DNA from 3 places in the Variovorax sp. LjRoot290 genome. Region 2 is predicted to be linked to each of the others. Evidence: riboswitches for the same ligand, from Rfam matches in the RefSeq annotation. Region 2 holds a riboswitch; each other region holds the start of a gene.
The links. A riboswitch is a leader RNA that binds a small molecule or an ion and turns the genes downstream of it on or off. The one in region 2 is predicted to bind glycine.

Region 1 (6,839 bases), 1.5 Mb from region 2:
GACGCGGGAGACCGCTTCGGCGCCTGCGATGCCCAGCGCTGCGGTTGTTTTGAGTGGGAACTGCGCCAAGCTGTGGTGAGGTTCTTTGATTTGTGCGTTGCGCTTGATCTAAGGCCGGAGCCGGACCTTCAAAGGCCCAGTGCCCTCACCCCCACCCTCTCCCGGAGGGAGAGGGTGCAACAGTCATCGCCGGCACGCAACTGCGTCCGTGAAACTCCCGACGTGATGAAGCCTCCCATTGATGCATAGTCATACGTTTGCAACACGTCCACGCTCACAGGAGACTCCCCCCATGAAGTTGAACCGACTGGCCGCCGGCCTCGTCGTCGGCCTCGGTATGGCTTGCGCCGCATTTGCGCAGACCACCACGCTCAAGATCGGCTACGCGACCACCAAGGAATCGCACTACGGCGTCGGCTCCACCACTTTCTGCGACGAGGTCGAGAAAGGCACGCAAGGCCGCTACAAGTGCCAGCAGTTCCCCAACTCGGCACTCGGCGGCGAACGCGAGCAGATCGAGGCCGTGCAGCTGGGCACGCAGGACCTGGTCAACACCTCCACCGGCCCGGTCGGCAACTTCGTGCCCGAGGTCAAGATCGTCGACATCCCCTTCCTGTTCCGCGACTACGAGCACGCGCGCAAGGTGATGGACGGCCCGATCGGCCAGGACATCCTGGCCAAGTTCCCGAGCAAGGGCATCATCGCGCTGGCCTGGACCGAGAACGGCTTCCGCCACATGACCAACAGCAAGCGCGACATCGTGAAGCCGCAGGACGCCGCGGGCCTCAAGATGCGCACGATGGAGAACAAGGTGCACATGGACGGCTACCGCACCTTCGGCATCCTGCCGACGCCGATGGCCTTCCCCGAACTGTTCGGCGCGCTGCAGCAGGGCACGGTCGACGGCCAGGAGAACCCGATTCCCGTGATCCTGTCCTCCAAGTTCGCGCAGGTGCAGAAGCATCTCTCGCTGACCGGCCATGTCTACTCGCCGGCACTGCTGCTGCTGTCGCCCAAGGTCTGGAACAAGCTGTCGGATGCCGACAAGAAGGTCTTCGTCGAAGCCGCCAGGAAGGCCGGCGCGGCGCAGCGCAAGAAGGTCAACGACGACGAGAACAGCGGCATCGCCCAGCTCGAGAAGGACGGCATGAAGGTCGTGCGCACCGTCGACGGTGCCGCCTTCCGCGAAGCGCTGAAGCCGGCCTACACCGGCTATGCCAAGGAATTCGGCGCCGACAACATCAAGAAGATCAGCGACGTCAAGTAGCGCGGCAACGCGCGTGCCGCGTTGCGGCACTCCCGCCCGGTGAACCCGCAGTGGCACCGGGCGGTTTTGTTTTGATATGAAAACCTTCGAACACTACTTTCTGGCCGCGAACCGCTGGGCGCTGATTCTGCTGCTCGCATCAATGTCGGTCATCATCTTCATCAACGTGGGGATGCGTTACCTCACGAGCAATTCGCTCGAATGGGCCGAAGAGGTTTCGCGCCACATGATGATCTGGCTCACCTTCCTCGGCGCCGGCCCGGTGCTGCGCTACGGCGGCCACATCGCGGTCGAGAACCTGCAGGACGCGCTGCCGCCCAGGGGCGCGGTCGCGGTCCGCGCCGTGGTCGCGGCGCTGCTCTTCGCCTTCTTCGGTTTCATGGTCTGGTACGGCTGGCTCTACATGGAGCGCACCATGTTCCAGCTGACCGCCGTCACGCAGATTCCCTTTGCCTACATCTACAGCGCGATGCCGATCGGCGGCGTGCTGCTCATCGTCCACTGGCTTTTGATCGTGCGCGGCTACGTGCAAAAGCGCGAGTTCGCGTCCGACGCGCACTTCGATGCGACCGCGAGCGCCTCGCTATGAACGCCAGCATCATCCTGATCCTGTCGGCCTGCCTGTTCCTCGCGATCGGCGTGCCCGTGGCCTTCGCGCTGGGCCTGGCCACGGCCGCGACGCTGATCCTCGCCGAGTCCTATCCGCTGATGGTGCTGCTGAAGGAAACCTTCACCGGCATCGACAGCTTCCCGCTGATGGCGGTGCCCTTCTTCATCCTGGCGGCCGAACTCATGAGCGGCGGCTCGCTGACCGAGGTGCTGCTGCGCTTCGCGGGCCAGTTCGTCGGCCACCGGCGCGGCGGGCTCGGCTACACCAACGTGGTCTCGCTCACCTTCTTCTCGGGCATCTCGGGCTCGGCGCTGGCCGATGCCGCGGGGCCGGGCTCGATGCTCATCAGGATGATGGAGAAGGCCGGCTACCACCGCTCCTACGCGGCGGCGCTGACGGCCTCGACCGCGATCGTCGGCCCGATCATTCCGCCCTCGATCATCATGATCATCTACGCGCTGCAGGACGACAGCGTGTCGGTCGGCAGCCTGTTCGTGGCCGGCCTCGTTCCCGGCCTGCTGATCGCGGTCGCGATGTGCGTGGTGAACTTCCACGTTTCCAAGCAGCGCAACTACCGCGGCGACGGCGGCATGCCGCCCTGGCGCGAAGTGCTGCTGACCACCTGGAAAGCCATCCCCGCCATCCTGCTGCCGGTGGTGATCCTCGGCGGCATGCGCGCCGGCTGGTTCACGCCCACCGAGGCCTCGGTGGTGGCGGTGTTCTATGCGCTGGTGTGCGGCAAGTTCGTCTACCGCACGCTCGAATGGAAGGCGCTGCCGGACATCCTCGCGCGCTCGGCGCTGCTGTCGGCCTCGGTGCTGATCATCATCGGGCTGTCGGCCTCCTTCGCCTGGATCCTGACCATCGAAGGCGTTCCCCAGTCCCTGGCCGAATGGCTGGTCAGCATGCAGCTCTCGCCGTGGATGTTCCTGATCATCGTGAACGTCTTCCTGCTGCTCTTCGGCATCTTCATCGAGCCCTTGCCCGGCGTGATGGTGCTGGCACCCATCCTCGCGCCGGTGGCCATCAAGCTCGGCATCGACCCGGTCCACTTCGCGATGATCGTGATCTACAACCTCACGCTCGGCATGATCACGCCGCCGGTAGGCGGCCTGCTGTTCGTGACCTGCAACGTCTCGAAGGTGCCGATGTCGCAGCTGGTGCGCGAGCTCGTGCCCTTCCTGTGGGCGCACGCGGCCGTGCTGCTGGTGCTGACCTTCGTTCCGGCGCTCAGCACCTGGCTGCCGCGTTTGTGGGGCTTCAAATAGCGGCAGCGGCCCGGTCATTCACGAGGATGTCATGCGGATCCCCGATGCTGCGGCGCTCGACCCCGAACGCCCGAGCATCAGATGTTCCTCATCAAGACCGAGAAAGCGCGCCAAGAACTCCAGCCGGGCCGCCGCACGCTGGGCCAGCGCGAGCGCGCCCTGCTGCTGATGGCCGACGGCCAGCGCTCGGTCACCGACTTCGGCCAGCTCTTCGGCAGCCGCGACGAGGCCGGCCGCGTGGCGCTGCACCTGGTGCAGGAGGGCTATCTGCATCGTTCGCAACCCGCTACGCCCGCCGTGGCGCCGCCGGTGCTGGCAGCTCCGGCGCCGGACGCGAGCCCCGAGCCGCCGGTCGCGGCGGATGTCTTCGACGGCAAGCGTTCGCTCGCCACCACGCGGATGTTCCTGTTCGACCTGTGCGAGCGCATGTTCGTCAGGCGCGATCCGATCCTGGCCGGGCAGTTCCGCGAGCTGCTGCGTGAAGCGCGCGACCGGGAGTCGATGCTGGCCGCCGCATCCGCCATGCTCGGCGAGATCGAGAAGCTCGCGGGTGCCGAGCGCGCCACGTCGATCCGCGAACGCATCGACAAGCTGCTGCCGCCCCAGCTCGTGCATTGAAATCGGCCCCGACGGCCGCCATGGCCGCATCCGGACAAACTCGGCGTCTCCTCTGACAAGACGAGGAGGGATACTCGTCGCGTCGCGCCCATCCGGCGCCCCAACCCTCCCTTCTTTTTTCTGTCAACAGGCATGACGAACTACGGTTTTGTTCATCTGGAGTACGGGAGTCAGCATCGTGATCATTCGGTCCAGGTGCTGACCAAGCTGCGAAGGCAGTTGGCCGGCGAGAGCGATCGTGTCGTTCTCGCGATCGTCGACAACGCCAGGTCCACCGGAGGCGAAGCATTGCGCAATGCGGAATGCGAGGACGGCTTCGTCATCGCAGGCGACAACTCCAACCGCGAATTCACTGGGTGGGACCAAGGAGTCGCAGCCATTCTTGCCCGCAGCGGCGAGCCCGACGTGTGGATCTTTTCGAACGACACCGTCGCGCGAAACCACGGATGGAGCGAACGCAGGGTGGCCGGCTTCGGCGGTGAAATCAAGAGGCTGGGGCTGCACCCGGGCCCGTGGCTCTTCGGCGAGATCAACGATTTTCCGCGCTCGACGATGACGCCGCTCGGTCCCCTGCTCGAATGGGTTTCGACCTACTGCTTCGCGATGAACGGCAACCTGCGCCGCCAGCTCGGTGCGCTTTCGCCGGGCAACGAATTCCTGGATTCGCTGGTCTACGACCGCTTCGAACCCGAGCACCGTCTGTTTCGCGACAGCGTCGACGAGGCCTATGTCGATTTCGTGTCAGCCTGGCTGATCAAGGACGAGAGCGATCCGTCCAGGCAGCGCAGATTCAAGTGGTCCCACGAATGGCACAAGGCCAGTGCGCTCTCGCCGGAGAACTTCGACGACCTGCGCATGAAGGCGCGCTGCGTTCTCTCGGAGAGCATGCTCAGCGTGCGCGCCCGGCAGCTGGGCGCCGACATCCGCTCGCCCTACGACGCGCGCAATGCCAGAGCGCACATTCGCAGCTCCCTGCAGCTCGTCGCCGACAAGCTGTGGGAGAAGTTTCTGCTCAGGCGGCTGCGCCTGGAGCGCTCCTGAGCGGCCAGGACCGGGCTCATCCCTTACACTCGGACGGGTCAGGAGAGAGCCTCGCAGCGCGGGGCCGCCGAAGGCGCAGGTCCCCTCGAAAAACGGGCCCGAACGCTCAGGCAAAAGGACTGACGAAGCGCCCCATTTTCCGGGCGTTTCCTTGCTGGAGAGAGGCGGCGCATCGCGTTTTTTGTTCGCAGTGCCGTCCACCGAAGGAGCAAACCCCGATCGTGGGGCGAATCTCTCAGGTAAAGCGGACAGCAGGGGTGGCCCATGGCAAGAATGTCATGGATCTGGACTGCCCCTTTGGAGAGTGCCTTGGCCTCCGCATCCGACGATCTGCAAAAGACCCCGCTCTACGACCTGCACCTGGAGCTCGGCGCCCGCATGGTGCCCTTCGCGGGCTATGTGATGCCGGTGCAGTACCCCGCCGGCCTGATGGCCGAGCACAAGCACACGCGCGAGGCCGCCGGCCTGTTCGACATCTCCCACATGGGCCAGCTGCGCCTGGCTGGCCCCGATGCCGCCGCCGCGTTCGAGAGCCTGATGCCGGTCGACGTGATCGGCCTGGCGCCGGGCAAGCAGCGCTACGGCCTGCTCTTGAACGACGAAGGCGGCATCCTCGACGACCTGATGTTCTTCAACGAAGGCCACGACTCGCTGTTCGTGATCGTCAATGGCGCCTGCAAGGTGGCCGACATCGCGCACATCCAGGCCAGGATCGGCGCGCGCTGCCAGGTGCTGCCGATGCCCGACCACGCCCTGCTGGCGCTGCAGGGCCCGCAGGCCGTGACCGCGCTGGCCCGGCTCGCGCCCGGCATCGAGCGCTTCGTCTTCATGACCGGCGGCGCGGTGCAGATCGGCGGCATCGCGGCCTTTGCCACGCGCAGCGGCTACACGGGCGAGGACGGTTTCGAGATCTCGGTGGCCGCCAAGGATGCCGAAGCGCTCGCACGGCTGCTGCTCGCCCAGCCCGAGGTCAAGCCCGTCGGCCTGGGTGCGCGCAATTCGCTGCGGCTCGAAGCGGGCCTGTGCCTCTACGGCAACGACATCGACGAGACCACCACGCCGGTCGAAGCCTCGCTCAATTGGGCGATCCAGAAGGTGCGGCGCACCGGCGGTGCGCGCGAAGGCGGCTTTCCGGGCGCGGCCAAGGTGCTGGCGCAACTCACGGCGGCCAATGGCGTCGCAGGCCACCTGGACCACCACACGCTCAAGCGCAAGCGCGTCGGCCTGGTGGCGCTGGAGCGCGTGCCGGTGCGCGATGGCACGCTGCTCGAATCCTTCGAGGGCGCGCCCATCGGCCAGGTGACCAGCGGCCTGCTCGGCCCCACGGTCGACCGGCCGGTCGCGATGGCCTACGTCGCGCTCGCCTATGCCGAGCCCGGCACCCGCATCCAGGCCATCGTGCGCGGCAAGCCGGTGCCGATGGAGGTGAGCACCATGCCTTTCGTGCCGCAGCACTACTACCGCGGTTGAATTCTTTTCTTCAAGGAGCCTTTCATGAGCATCAAGTACACCAGGGACCACGAGTGGGTCCAGGCGGTCGGCGACGGCGTCGCCACCGTCGGCATCACCGTTCATGCGCAGGATGCGCTGGGCGACGTGGTCTTCGTCGACCTGCCGGAAGTCGGCAAGAGCTACAGCCAGGGCGATGTCGCCGGCGTGGTCGAGTCGGTCAAGGCGGCGGCCGACGTGTTCATGCCCATCACGGGCGAGATCACCGAAGTCAACGAGGCGCTGCGCGCCGACCCTTCGCTGGCCAACAGCGCGCCCGAAGCGGGCGGCTGGTTCTTCAAGATGAAGATCAGCGACGCCTCGCAGCTCGATGCACTGCTCGACGCCACCACCTATCAAAAGTTCGCCGACGAAAACTGAACCGAACACGCCAATGCCGAAGTCTTCCCTGCCCTCCCTCAGCGAACTCGAGAACGCCGAGGAATTCATCGCCCGCCATATCGGCATCGAGGCCGATGACGAAGCGCGCATGCTCGCCGCCGTCGGCTCGACCACCCGCGCCGAGCTGATCGACGGCATCGTGCCG
Region 2 (6,839 bases):
TACTTCGACGAGCCGGCACTCAGCGTGATGCTGTGCCAGCTCCCGAGCGACCAATACCGCGTGTTCTCGGGCGTGGCGCCGCTCGCCAGCACCGAGATGAGCGGCTTCGCGGCGCACACGGCGCTCGTGCATGCCGACCCGGCCACGCCCGAACTCGCCGAGCTGATCGCCGAGATGGCGGGCCGCACCGACACCGGCTACCTGTTCGGCGGCCTCTCCTCGGGCCGCGCCGGATCGCTGCAGTTCGCCATCGGCGGCAACGGCAATATCCGCGGCCACGGCGCCGCGGGCGGCGTGTTCTCGGGCGGGCTTTCGGGCGTGGTGTTCGGCGAGGGCGTGCGTGTGGTGTCCAGGGTTACCCAGGGCTGCCAGCCTGTGTCGCGCGAGCGCGTGATCACCGAAGCCGACGGCAACCTGCTGCTGCGGCTCGACGGCGAGCCGGCGCTCGACGTGCTGCTGGCCGAGCTCGGCGTTTCGCTGGAGGCGCCGCAGGAGGCGATCGATGCCGTGCGCGCCACGCTGGTCGGCCTGGTCGATGCCGGCAGCGACAGCATCCGTCGCACCGGCGACCTCGGCGCCGACGTGCTGGTGCGCCACATCATCGGCCTCGACCCCACGCGTCGCGGCGTCGCGATCGCCGACACGGCCGAAGCCGGCATGCGCATGACCTTCTGCCGCCGCAATGCGCAGGCCGCGCGCGCCGACCTGATGCGCGTGTGCGCCGAGGTCCGCGAAGAACTCGAACCCCAGGAGCAGACGCTCGCGACCGCACGCGCCGTCGCGGCCGGCGAAGCCGAGGCCGCGCCCCATCCGGCGCGCCGCATCGCCGGCGCCGTGTACGTGAGCTGCTCGGGCCGCGGCGGCCCGCATTTCGGTGCGCCCGGGGCCGAGCTGCAGATCGTGCGCCATGCGCTCGGCGACGTGCCGCTGGTCGGCTTCTTCGCCGCCGGCGAGATCGCACGCCATCACCTCTACGGCTACACCGGCGTGCTGACCGTGTTCACCGCGGACGACTGAAAACTCACTGCCCTGCGTGCGCGAAAGCGCGAGAGTCCGGCGGGGAACACCGCGGAACCGGCTTTGCCGGGCCGCCGGTGTTGCCCCCGGAGAGGGGGTGGCGGACCACACGAAGTGGGGGAGCCTGGGGGTGAGTTCAATCCCGCAGGAAGCGTTCGGTCAGAAGCACCCAGTACGCGGAGCCGATGGTGACGTTGTCGTCGTTGAAGTCGTAGCCGGGGTTGTGCACCATGCAGGCGCCGTGGCTGTCGCCCTCGCCATTGCCGATCAGCAGATAACTGCCGGGCACGCGCTCGAGCATGAAGGCGAAGTCCTCGCTGCCGGGCAGCGCCGGCGCCTGCAGCGTGACGCGCTCCGGGCCGAGCAGTTCGAGCGCCACTTCGCGCGCGAAGGCGGTTTCCTCGGGCGTGTTGACCAGCACCGCATAGCCGGGCCGCCAGTCGATCTGCGCCTTGACGCCGAAGCTCTCTGCCTGTGCCGCGACGAGCGCCTTGATGCGCTCTTCGAGCCTGCCGCGCACCTCGCGGTCGAGCGCGCGCACGCTGATCTCCAGCACGGCGCTCTGCGGGATCACGTTGTTGGCCTTTCCGGCATGGATGGCGCCCACCGTGACCACGGCCATCTGCAGCGGGTCGATGTTGCGCGACACCACGGTCTGCAGCGCCATCACGATGCTGGCCGCGGCGACGATAGGGTCGGCGGTGCGGTGCGGCATCGCGCCATGGCCGCCGATGCCGGCGAGCGTGACGGTGGCGTAGTCCGACGAGGCCATCGCCGGGCCTTCGCGCAGCGCCAGCCGGCCTTGCGGCAGGCCCGGCATGTTGTGCATCGCGAAGATCGCGTCGCACGGGTACTTGTCGAACAGGCCGTCCTCCATCATCCGCAGCGCGCCGCCGCCGCCTTCCTCGGCCGGCTGGAAGATCAGGTTCAGCGTGCCGTCGAAGCGGCCGCGTTCGGCGAGATGGTGTGCGGCGGCCAGCAGCATGGCCGTGTGACCGTCGTGGCCGCAGGCATGCATCACGCCGGCGTGGCTGCTCGCGTAGGCGAGGCCGGTGGCTTCGTCGATCGGCAGCGCATCCATGTCGGCGCGAAGGCCGAGCCGGCGCTTGCCCTTGCCGCGCACCAGCCGGCCCACCACGCCGGTGCCGCCGAGGCCGCGCTCGACCGCGTAGCCCCAGCTCTCCAGCTTCGCGGCGACCAGCGCCGAGGTGCGGTGCTCGTCGAAGGCAAGTTCGGGATGGTGGTGGATGTCGCGCCTGAGGCCGATGAATTCGCCGGCCTGCGCGTGCAATTGTTCGAGGAGTGTGCTCATGAGGCCAGCTTACTGCGGCTGCAGGTTGATCGACTTGGCGATGTTGCGGTAGCGCGCCGTTTCGGCCTCGAAGAACTTCGCCGATTCGGCCAGCGACATCGGCGCCGAAGCCACCTGCGTCTGGGCCGCGAGCTGGGCGCGCACGGCCGGGTCCTTCAGGGTCGCGCCGATCGCCTTGTGCAGGCGCTGCACCACTTCTTCCGGCGTGTTCTTCGGCACCATGAAGCCGCTCCAGATCTTGTAGGAGAAGTTCTTCAGCTCCTTGCCTTCGCTCACGGCCGGCACGTTCTTGAGCAGCTCGGAGCGCTGCGCGCCAAGCTGGCCGATCACCTTGAGCCGGCCCTGCTCGGCCAGCGCGCCCATGGCCGCGCTGTAGACCAGCACCGCGAAGTCCACCTGGCCGCCGCCGATGTCCTGCAGGAGCGGTGCGTTGCCCTTGTACGGCGCATGCATGAGCTTGATGCCGGCCTGCTGCTGCACGCTCTCGAGGATCAGGTGATAGAGCGATCCGACGCCCACGCTGCCGTAGCTCAGCGGCGCGTCGCCGGACTTGCGCGCCAGCGCGATCAGCTCGTCGACGGTGTTGGCCGGCAGGTCCTTGCGCGCGACGAAGACCATCACGGCGTCGGTCACCGGATGCACGAGGCGGAAGTCCTCGGCCTTGAGCTTGACGGCCGCATTGGCCAGCGGCGAGAGGATCACCTCGTTCGGCGAGCCCTGGAAGATGTAGTAGCCGTCGGCGGGCGCCGCCAGCACCTTCTGCGCAGCCATCGCGCCGCTGACGCCACCGAGGTTCTCCACCACGACCTGCTGGCCCAGTTCCTTGCCCAGCGGCACGGTGAAGATGCGCGCGGCCGCGTCGGAGGGCCCCCCGGCCGGGTAGGGAACCATCAGGCTGACGGGCTTCGTTGGATAGGTCTGCGCGAAGGCCGTGCTTGCGGCGAGCATGAGGCCGGCAAGAAGTAGGGTGCGCGAAGGTCGGGACAACGGTTTCATCGGGGCTCCGGTGGATGCGAGCGAATCGTAGGAGTCATCAATCCGAACGTCCAATGCATTGTTGTCTGCATTAGCATGACTTCGATGCACTACTTTGCCGGGCACCCACGATGACGCTGGTTCAACTAAGGCATCTGATCTCGCTCGCAAAGAGCGGCTCCTTCAGCAAGGCCGCACAGGCCCAGCACCTGACCCAGCCGGCGTTGAGCCGCAGCATCCGCGCGCTCGAGGACGAACTGGGTATGCCGCTGTTCGACCGGGTCGGACGCCGCAACGAACTCACCGCTTTCGGGCGCGAAGTGCTGAACCGCGCGCGCCAGCTGGTGTTCGAGGCCGACGAGTTGCGCGACAGCGGCCGGCTAATGCGCGAGGGGCAGGGCGGCGTGATCCGCATCGGCATGGGCTCGGGTCCCGGCGCGATGCTGATGACGCCTTTTCTGATGCGCATGGCGACCCGCCATCCGAAGATGCGCGTGGTCGTGTCGCGCGGCGGCACCGATTTGCTGGCGCAGGCGTTGCGCGCGCGCACGCTCGATGCGCTGGTGGTCGATGCGCGTTCGCTGAAGCCCGCGGCCGACCTGGAGCTGAGCGCACTGCACGAAATGCGTGGCGTCTTCATGTGCCGCCGCGGCCATCCGCTCGCGCGGCTTCGCAGCGGGGTGAGCTTCGAGGCGGTTCAGCGCTATCCCGTAGCCTCCACGCCGCTGAGCGACGAGGTGGCGCGCACCTTGGTCGAGGCCTATGGACCCGAGGCGCACCCGGCACTCTGCGTGACGCTGCAGTGCGAGGAAGTCCCGAGCCTGGTGGAGGTGGTGCGCCGGAGCGACGCCGTGCTGCTGGCCATTCGCGCGGCGGCGCCAGACCTGGTCGAGCTGAAGATGAAACCCGAGCTTAATGGCGTCGCGCGTTTCGGCCTCGTGACCTTGCGCCGGCGCACCGAGGCGCCGGCGCTGCCGATCCTGCGCGAGCTGATGCAGGAGTTGCTGCGCGACTGAGACTGGGACCTAGGAGGTGGCGAAAGCGAAGTCGACCTCGGGCTTGAGGCCGCTCACGATGCGCGCGATCGATTTGCCCGAGCCGCAGGCGTGGGTCCAGCCCAGCGTGCCGTGGCCGGTGTTGAGGAACAGGTTCGGCAGCTTCGTTTTGCCGATCAGCGGCACGTTGCTGGGCGTCGCCGGCCGCAGTCCGGTCCAGAACTGGGCTTGCGTGCTGTCGCCGGCGCCAGGGAACAGCTCTTCGACGCGCCGCACGATGGCCTCGCAGCGCACGCGGTTCAGGTCACGGTCGTAGCCGTTGAGTTCGGCCGTGCCGGCGATGCGCAGGCGGTCGCCGGTGGCCGAGGTGTAGCGCGAGAACACCAGCTTGTACTCGTCGTCGGTCAAAGAGACCTGGTGCGCCTTCGAGGCATCCTTCACCGGCAGCGTGACCGAGTAGCCCTTGGCCGGGTAGATCGGCAGCCGGATGCCCAGCGGCGTCGCGTAGAGCGGGCTCAGCGAGCCCATCGCCAGCACGAAGGCGTCGCCGCGGATGCGCTGGAAGCGGCCTTCGTTGTCTGTCGCTTCCACGTGGTCGATGCTGCCGCCTGCTTCGCGCAGCGCGGTCACGGTGTGGCTCATGAGGAAGTTCACGCCGGCCGCAGAGGCCAGTGCGACCAGTTCGCGCGCGAAGCGGTTGGCATCGCCAGATTCGTCTTCGGCCGTGTAGGTGGCGCCGGCCAACTGGGGCCGGATGTGGGCTAGCGCGGGCTCGATCTTCACCGCCTCGTCGGCCGAGATCACCTGGCGCTCGCAGCCCAGTGCGCGCATCTGCTCGGCCGGCTTCAGTGCGCCGTCGAATTCCTTCTGGGTCGTATAGAAGTGCAGGATGCCCTGGGTGCGCTGGTCGTAGCTGAGACCGGTGTCGCGGCGCAGCTGCTGCAGCGTGTCGCGGCTGTAGGTGCCCAGGCGCACGATCTGCTCGATGTTGTGGCGCGTGCGCGCCGGCGTGCATTCGCGCAGGAACTGCAGGCCCCAGAGCCACTGGCGCATGTCGGCGCGGATGCGAAAGAGGAGCGGTGCATCTTCCTTGCCGAGCCATTGCAGCACCTTGAGCGGCGCGCTCGGGTTGGCCCAGGGTTCGGCATGGCTGACCGAGATCTGGCCGCCGTTGGCGAAGCTGGTTTCGGCAGCCGGTGTGGCCTGCCGGTCGATCACGGTCACTTCGTGGCCGAGTTGCTGGAGGTAGTAAGCCGAGGTCACGCCGAGCAGGCCGGCGCCGAGAACGATCACGCGCATTTCGAGAACCTTTGAGGTTGCAGCGCTTGAACGCAACGGAAACGGAAGCTCGAAAAAGAAAGCAACCGGACCATGCGTCCAAGTTGCCGCTCCCCCTGTCCTCGGTACCTGAGAGATTCACCCGCTGCGCCCGCAGCAGGTTTGCTCCTTCGGTGCATCACATGGCGTGATGGCTCTCCAGACGGCTTTGACAGTTGATGCAGTACAGGCTCATCGCGTGAGCCGACCTGAGCGTTTATGGGAGTTTGCGCCTTCGGTGGAGCCGCTTCCCGCGGCCCGCTCTCCTGCAGTGCAGCAATTGTAAGGCGGCGAGGACGCGCGCGGCTACGGATTTCTGAAGGCGAACTCGAGCTCGGGCCTGAGGCCGCTCACGATCCGGGCAATCGACTTGCCGGCGCCGCAGGCGTTGATCCAGCCGCGCGCGCCCGGCGCGACATTGAGGAACAGGTTGAACAGGCGGGTCTTGCCGATCATCGGCAGCCCGTCCCGGCTGACGGCATGCACGACCGTCTCGAGGGAGGCATGCGCCGTGTCGGCCGCGCCGGGCAGCAGCGTTTCGATGCGGCGCAGGATGGCGTCGACGCGGTCCGAATCGGGCTCGCTCTCTTCGTCGAAGCTGGCGCGTACCGTGGCGGAGACCCGCAGGCAGTCGCTGCCCGGCGTTTCGATGCGCCGGATGCCCAGCTTGCCCTGCCGGTCGCGCAGCGCGACGCGCGGTGCGCGGGTCGCGTCCTTGAGAGGGATCGTGACGATGTATTCGCGCAGGAAGCGAAAAGGCATGGCGATCTTCAGCTTTTCGGCGTGCATCGCGCTGGAGATGCCGAGCGCCAGCACATAGGCCTGGCCGCGCAGGACGACGGGCTGGCCGTCGGCATCGAGCAGCTCGACATGGTCGATGCGGCCTGCGCGCTCCTCCAGGGAGATCACCGTGTGCTGGGTCAGGAAGCGCACGCCGGCCGCGCGGCACAGGAACACCATGCTGGCCGCGAACTGGGCCGGGTCGCGCGCCGCCGGATCGTCGAGCGAATAGGCTGCGCCGGCGAGCTCGCCGCGCAGGGCCTGCAGGGCCGGCTCGATGCGCAGCGCCTCTTCGGCCGAGACCAGGCGCTCCTCGCATCCCAGCTCTTTCCAATGAGAGGCGCGCGCCAGCCGGGCGTTGAAGGCGTCGGCATCGGTGTAGATGCTCAGCAGGCCCGGGTTGCGCTGGCCCGGGGGCACGCCGGCTTCGTCGCGCAACGAAC
Region 3 (6,839 bases), on a different contig from region 2:
CCAGGCGCGATAGAACAAATGCGCGCTTGAACTTGGATTATTGCGACATCATCGGATGGGGCGGCGGAGCTTTCATATCCGCACGGCTTCGCAATTCTATCGATCCCGTCACACTCGGACGAAAATTCCGTTATTGGTCGACCTGATGACCTGCGGTTTGGACTGATGGCGGCGAGTTGTCGCTAAGGGAAGCGCGCTTGGTCACAGGCGAGCATCGATCAATGTCCCGGATTAATAGCCTAGGAATTCTTCTTCATGAAACTATATTGGTCATCAACATCTCCATTCGCAAGAAAAGTTACCGCAAGCGCCCACGAGCTAGGGCTAAGCGACAGGTTAGAAACGATTCCAACTCGCGTCGCACCGAACAAGCCTGACTTAGCTTTATTGCCATATAACCCGCTTGGGCAACTTCCAACACTCGTTCTAGACGACGGGACCGCGCTCTACGATAGTCTCGTAATCATCGAGCACCTCATTCATATGGCAGGTGGCGCCAAGCTTATTCCGTTGTCGCCGGAAGCGCGAATTGAAGAGCTTCGGCTGCATGCGTTGTGCAATGGTTTTCTCGACTTGTTGGTGCAATGGCGCATCGAATCAATGAAGGATACGAAGCAGATCGCGCTTATTAATGCGTTCAACTTGAAGTCGAGCATGGTATGGACAAGACTGGAGGCGACAGTCGAGCGAGTCGCGCAACGGCCTTTCGGGTTGGCCTCCATTACGCTGGCTATCGTTGCTGAATACGCTGACTTTCGGTTTCCAAGGCTCGGTTGGCGAGAAAAATACCCGGCGCTCTCTAGCTGGCATCAATCTATACAGTCACGGCCCTCTTTGGCCTCTACCAGATTTTTCGATAGCTCGAAGCCACAATAGGAAGGAAAGTATGGACCGCTGGTAATAACCTGCGATGTAATGAATCTTGATCATTGACGCAAGATTTTGCCGCGCGGCAATTGCAACGGTCCATATTGATGCTTCTTACAAGGTGACTACGGCTTACGGTCTCAACAGCTACCACCAAATTAGGATACTAAATGTCAAAACTCGAGCGCAAACTGATCCCCACGCCTGAAGGTCAGGTCGAACTTCTAGTCGAAGGCAAGGGCCCACGCATTGTCCTGCTCCCCTCGCTGGCGAGAGGCGCTACTGATTTCGATGAAATTGCACCATTAATTGCTGCGGCTGGATTCCGCGTGTTGCGACCGCAGCCACGCGGCATAGGCGCGAGTTCGGGGCCGACCGAAGGCATCACATTGATCGATCTTGCCGCCGATGTCGTTGCTGCGATCGAAGCCGATTGTGCGCCGGAGAAGCCTGAAGCATTGTGTGTGGTGGGCCACGCGTTCGGCAACTGGGTCGCGCGGGTTCTCGCCCATCATTGGCCTTCGATGACAAAATCTGTCGCACTTCTCGCGGCGATTATTGGCAGCACAATATCGCCCGAGCTCTTGATTTCCGTGAATGTCGTATCTGACAATTCCAAGCCGGATGCAGACCGCCTATTTTATTTGGAGCGTGACTTCTTCGCTCCGGGGCACGATGCTTCCGTTTGGTTGAGCGGGTGGCATACAGAGGTCTCTAAATTCCAGCTCGCGGCGACGAATGCAACGGCCGACAGTAGTTGGACCGAAGTAGGCAAAAATTTGCCGGTGCTTTATGTTGCGCCTGAATTTGACAAGATTGCACCCGTACCTGAAGAAGATTACTTGCGAGATCGTGTAGGCCACCTGACGACGATGGAAATCATTCATGGTTCTGGCCACGCACTTCTCCCGGAGAAGGTTTCGGAGGCCGCGGCTGTACTTGTCTCATTCGCCCAGTCCATCATGCGCGGCGAAGGGCGACCTACCTAAATCTACCTAGTCGCACGTGTGCTTCAAAGAGCCAGCATCTTTGCGGCTAAAGATTTTCCCGGCCCCGCTTTTCGCGCGGGGCCTTTTCCCACAGCTCAATTTTTCCAGGAGAACTCCATGAGCATTCAGCGCATCGAACCGGGCGCCCGCATGAGCAACGCCGTCGTCCACGGTAACATCGTCTATCTCGCCGGCCGGGTCGGCGAAGGCGAGAGCGTCACTGACCAGTGCAAGAGCGCACTTGCCGACGTTGACCGCCTGCTCGCTGCCGCCGGCAGTGACAAGTCGAAGATCCTGCAGACGATCATCTATCTCTCGGATATCGCCACTTTCGGCGAAATGAACGCCGTCTGGGAAGCCTGGATCGATCCAGTCAACCCGCCGGCCCGCGCCACCAGCGAAGCCAAGCTCACCACACCGAAATTCAAGGTGGAGTTCATCGTCACGGCGGCGATCTGATCGCTCCGATATAGGGAACCGGAAAGCCGGCCTATCGCTCTGATAGGCCGGCAATCGGGATTCGAGGAGTATCGTTTAAGGGTACGGGAGAGATCGGTCACCTGCCCCCTCCCAACCGTACCAGCGTAGTGGCAGGGAAGTCCGTCAACTTGGAATGACGGATTGATGAAGCGAGCCAGGCTTACCGGATGTGCAGATCATTGAAGTTTCGAGCAGGCGGCGGGTGCGAAGCCCGTCGATCTCGGCCGCGAGCACGGCGACTCGGAAATGACGCTGTATAGCTGGAAGGACCGTCACGGCGGCATGGACGCTTCCGAAGCGAAGCGCCTGAAGCAGCTCGAGGACGAGAACGCCAAACTCAACAAGCTGCTTGCCGAGGAGTTGTTAGAGGTGGCTCGGTTGTTTGAACAGTTTTCGGGCTGTCGCTAAGTGCATTTCTGGCTCGGTCAAGCCGCCATCGTGATTGATCCTGCTTGAAGAACCAACTACTGAGTGAGCCAGATTTGTGTAAACTGACTTCCTCGATCGCGATAAGTCTAAATCCTGATCACTCTTTACAATGCTTTCGTAGAGAGAAGCCCATTGCGGCGATATAACGTCATCCACGCTTACCTTTGATTGTCGTGCTTGTGATGGGGTCGTTGCAAATTGAGCCCGGAAACATCGATTGAAGTGAGAGCTATCGGAGAAACCGGTGATTGTCGCGATTTCCGTTATTGACTTGGGGCTATTTAAAAGAAGCCAATATCCATAAGCAAGTCGAAACTGACGGCAATATTGCTGGACCGGCTGCTTCATTTCCTGCTGGAAAAGCCGTTCTATCTGCCGCTTAGAAACCCCCAAGGTTGACGCAAGAGATTCAACCTTCAATGGCTGCTGTCCAAGATTTCTTTCGATGATCTTGAGCGCCCGAAGTACTCTCGCATCGAGTGGATTTTCTCTTGTTCCAGAATTCTGCTCAGTTTCGGTGGGGGAGGCCGAAAGCTCTTGCGGCGCGGGAATCTCGGCGCCGATAGCGGAATAATGACGTTCTAAAAGCCATGATCCGAGTTCCAGTGCCGCTAGCCCTCCCGCACAGCTAACTCGCCTGCCGCTCACGACCAAGTTAAGGCCTGAGATTTGCTGCACCTCCGCAAAACGGGTATCTCGGTCGGCGCCGCGATACCAATCTGTTGCGCAGGGCAATCTATCGAAAAATCCGGCTTCGATTAGCACAAATAGTCCGGAACCTATTCCCGCAAGAGTTGCGCCCTTCATATCGGCGCTTGTGAGTGCTTCCAGAATCGATCTGCGGTCCTCGACAGGAGCAGCTGTCTTCCCGCCTATCACGAAAACGTAGTTGCAATCGCGAGCAGCGTGCAGGGGCGCTGTCGGAGGTACTTGGACCCCGCAGGTCGTTTGCGCTGGCTTTTGTCCTAGAACGACATATTCAAAGTCGACTCCGACCGCGGCTGCCGGGTCGGTGCAATGCTTCAAGATATAAACCAGGGCAGAGTACGAAAACATCGTGAAGCCTGGAAGGAGGATGAAGCCGACCTTCACTCGCCGCCGCGCCAGCTTGGCGGATTCGGCCTTCACACCAGAAACCGGCATCATCGTGGACTCTCCTGCCATAAGGTCGGCAATCGTAGCAGTTGCAGTATGTCCGCGCGCAATCGGATGCTCATGGCACTTGTCGCATAGAAGGTAAGCGGATGGCCGTCCGATCCTTGACGACTGCGACCGGCGGCACGCGGCAATTGGCCGCTCACGGCGGTCTCGCCGGGAGGGCGCTTCATCGATTGCCAGCGGTGCGGCAGGAGATTGTCGATGCGGCTGGCCATGTGCGTGGGCAGGCGCTGCAGGACGTCTTTAGGTACGCGTGCGGATCGGGGCCGCAGAGCTTGCCGCCTGCACCAGGCTCATCACGACGGCCGCGCGCTGGCCGGCCAGTTCTGATTTTTTCAACTCCCCTGCCTCACGTTCCAGGCTTGGCGCTCGAACAACGAGAGGCTGGTTGGCTCCCGACCCCTTGCGGCACTATCGACTTCCAGCAACGATCCGAATAGACTTCGATATAGCAGGAGAGCGGGCCGCGCGAAGCGGCTCCACCGAAGGCGCAAACTCCCATAAACGCTCAGGTCGGCTCACGTGATGAGCCTGTACTGCATCAGCTGTCAAAGCCGTCTGGAGAGCCATCACGTCATGTGATGCACCGAAGGAGCAAACTCGCTGCGGGCGCAGCGGGTGAATCTCTCAGGTACCGAGGACAGGGGGAGCGGCAACTTGGACGCATGGTCCGGTTGCTTTCTTTTCGAGCTTCCGTTTCTCCGCGTTCAAGCGCTGCAACCTCATAGGTTCACGAAATGCGCGTGATCGTTCTCGGCGCCGGCATGCTCGGCGTGACCTCGGCTTACTACCTCCAGCAACTCGGCCACGAAGTGACCGTGATCGACCGGCAGGCCACACTGGCTGCCGAGCCGAATGCCGACGATCTGCTCTCCGCACCACTCGACGACCTCTATTTCGGCAATTGACCACTTACTTCCAAGGACACCAGAGAATGACAACGCAAGGACCCGACGTACGCCTGACCCAACTCGGCATCGAATTGCCGAAGGCGGTCGCCCCCGTCGCCAACTATGTGCCGGCCCGAAAGAGCGGCTCGCTGATCTACATCGCGGGCCAGGTGCCGACCGCCGGCGGCAAGGACCAGTACGTGGGCAAGGTCGGCCAGGACGTCTCGATCGAGAACGCCCAGAAGGCGGCGCGACTGTGCGCGATCAACATCCTTGCCCAGCTGCGCACGGCCCTGGGCGGCAGCCTCGATGGCGTCGCGGGCTGCGTGCGCCTCGGCGGCTTCGTTAATTCCACCCCCGAGTTCGGCGACCATCCGAAGGTGATCAACGGCGCCTCCGACCTGATGGTCGAGGTGTTCGGCGAAGCGGGTCGGCATGCGCGCGCCGCAGTCGGCTGCAATTCGCTACCGCGCAACGTCGCTGTCCAGGTCGATGCCATCTTCGAGTTGGCCTGACGATGAACCACGCCGCGGCCTGGGCTGACGGCTGTGTGCCGATAAATGCGCTGACCGGCTTCCTCGGCAGCGGCACCCACGCTGCTACGCCATTTGCTGGCCGATGCCGGCGTGGCGGACACGGTGGTGGTCATCAACGAGTTCGGTGAGGTCGGGCACGACCACCTGTTGGTGCGCGCGAGCTCGCTGAAGACGTCGTCCTGCTGAGCTTGGGCACTCTACGAGTTCGGCCGGGCTCTATTGGCTAGACTGCGTTTCAGCGCGGGCGCAATACACGACGCGACGCGGACCAACCGTGAAGACCGCCTTTTTAGATGAAGGACTCGGTAAATCTAGAACACTGCTAGGGAAATGCTTATATGGCGCCTCCCGGATTACAAGCAACTTGTGTGTAAAGGATCAGGAGGCAGGGCTGCAGTCTCATATTCGGCCTGTTGTGCAGGCGTGATGCCTGCTGGCCCTGATGGTATTCGCTGACGAGGCTCCCTGATCATCGAGATTGGTGCTCTTGATCCCTATCGGAGTGTCCCCATCCCGGTCCGACCTGTCTGGCGCATCACACGCGTGGTCGCTTGCTCTCCTTCGAAGCGGTAGTTTCTAGGTTCCTGCCAGTGCACTTGCTGCCACGCCGCAGGTCTCCACGCCTGTCCGCGTGCCAACACCACCATATCGTTCGCGCCAGCTTGTTGGCCACCGCCGACGACTACGCTGTATGGCCGGCGCTGGGCTTCAAATTTGACCCGCGTGTTCAGCCTACCCCGATGCTTTTTTAAGCGGTGCCACCGCAAGAACAAGGCGGTGCGCGAGATCGTGAGGGCCACAAGCCTGTCGCGCAAGACGGTGCACAAGTACTTGCGCACGCCGGTGGCGCAGCTCCGAAGTACCGGCGCAATTCGGCGTCCCAGAAGCTGCATCGTCAGGTCCACAGCCCGCCATAGCTTTTCGGCATCGTGCCCTCCGCGAATGCTATTTGCCGCGCGGATGACGCTGCCCTAACCTTTTGGTCATTCGAAACGGAGGTCCTACGTGACTGTTTGCATGATTGCAATATGACATGGCACTTGACATAGCTGGTGAGTACGTCGTCCCTGCCTCCCTGGCGACTGTGTATTCCGCTGAACGACCCCGCGATCCTGAAGCAGTGCATCCCCGGCTGCGAAGAGATCGAGGAGAGGTCCAACGGCGAGTTCGCCGCGATCATGCGCTTCGAGTTCGGACAGCTAAAGGCGCGATTCAGGGGCAAAGTCCGCCTCTTCGATCGGGATCCGCCGAACGGCTATCGGCTGGTCGGCGAGGGCGAGGGAAGCGTTGCGGGTTTTGCCAAGAGCTCAGCCGTAGTGGCCCTGGCGGACACACCGGAAGGGACAAGGTTGACCTACCAACTGGAAGCGAATGTCGGCGGCAAGATCGCTCAGCTTGGCCAACGCTTGCTCATGTCAACGACCAAGAAGATGCAGGAAGGAGGAGGCCTAGTCGATCTCGCCGCGAATGAGGTGCTCGAGGCGCCATGA

Region 1: linked by a shared signal. The riboswitch ahead of gcvT (glycine cleavage system aminomethyltransferase GcvT) and the one ahead of ACSQ9A_RS03205 (D-amino acid dehydrogenase) in region 2 are both predicted to bind glycine.
Region 3: linked by a shared signal. The riboswitch ahead of ACSQ9A_RS31340 (FAD-dependent oxidoreductase) and the one ahead of ACSQ9A_RS03205 (D-amino acid dehydrogenase) in region 2 are both predicted to bind glycine.

Annotation. Positions count from the first base shown of each region.
Region 1 is NZ_CAXURW020000001.1:2,155,598-2,162,436, reverse strand. It holds gene ACSQ9A_RS10960 (anti-sigma factor) at 1-79, shown strand, start outside; gene ACSQ9A_RS10955 (TRAP transporter substrate-binding protein) at 293-1,267, shown strand; gene ACSQ9A_RS10950 (TRAP transporter small permease) at 1,344-1,856, shown strand; gene ACSQ9A_RS10945 (TRAP transporter large permease) at 1,853-3,145, shown strand; gene ACSQ9A_RS10940 (hypothetical protein) at 3,227-3,763, shown strand; gene ACSQ9A_RS10935 (hypothetical protein) at 3,896-4,804, shown strand; glycine riboswitch at 4,834-4,936, shown strand; glycine riboswitch at 4,949-5,066, shown strand; gene gcvT (glycine cleavage system aminomethyltransferase GcvT) at 5,078-6,274, shown strand; gene gcvH (glycine cleavage system protein GcvH) at 6,299-6,673, shown strand; gene gcvP (aminomethyl-transferring glycine dehydrogenase) at 6,687-6,839, shown strand, end outside.
Region 2 is NZ_CAXURW020000001.1:606,490-613,328, forward strand. It holds gene ACSQ9A_RS03185 (FIST signal transduction protein) at 1-1,017, shown strand, start outside; gene ACSQ9A_RS03190 (M20 aminoacylase family protein) at 1,154-2,329, opposite strand; gene ACSQ9A_RS03195 (tripartite tricarboxylate transporter substrate binding protein) at 2,339-3,325, opposite strand; gene ACSQ9A_RS03200 (LysR family transcriptional regulator) at 3,436-4,320, shown strand; gene ACSQ9A_RS03205 (D-amino acid dehydrogenase) at 4,330-5,598, opposite strand; glycine riboswitch at 5,684-5,789, opposite strand; glycine riboswitch at 5,805-5,895, opposite strand; gene ACSQ9A_RS03210 (FAD-dependent oxidoreductase) at 5,923-6,839, opposite strand, start outside.
Region 3 is NZ_CAXURW020000002.1:502,841-509,679, forward strand. It holds gene ACSQ9A_RS31310 (glutathione S-transferase family protein) at 256-876, shown strand; gene ACSQ9A_RS31315 (alpha/beta fold hydrolase) at 1,038-1,856, shown strand; gene ACSQ9A_RS31320 (RidA family protein) at 1,974-2,315, shown strand; partial or broken gene ACSQ9A_RS31325 (transposase) at 2,526-2,723, shown strand; gene ACSQ9A_RS31330 (GlxA family transcriptional regulator) at 2,700-3,929, opposite strand; partial or broken gene ACSQ9A_RS31335 (transposase domain-containing protein) at 4,097-4,253, opposite strand; glycine riboswitch at 4,366-4,456, shown strand; glycine riboswitch at 4,472-4,577, shown strand; gene ACSQ9A_RS31340 (FAD-dependent oxidoreductase) at 4,661-4,831, shown strand; gene ACSQ9A_RS31345 (RidA family protein) at 4,858-5,328, shown strand; gene ACSQ9A_RS31350 (SRPBCC family protein) at 6,402-6,839, shown strand.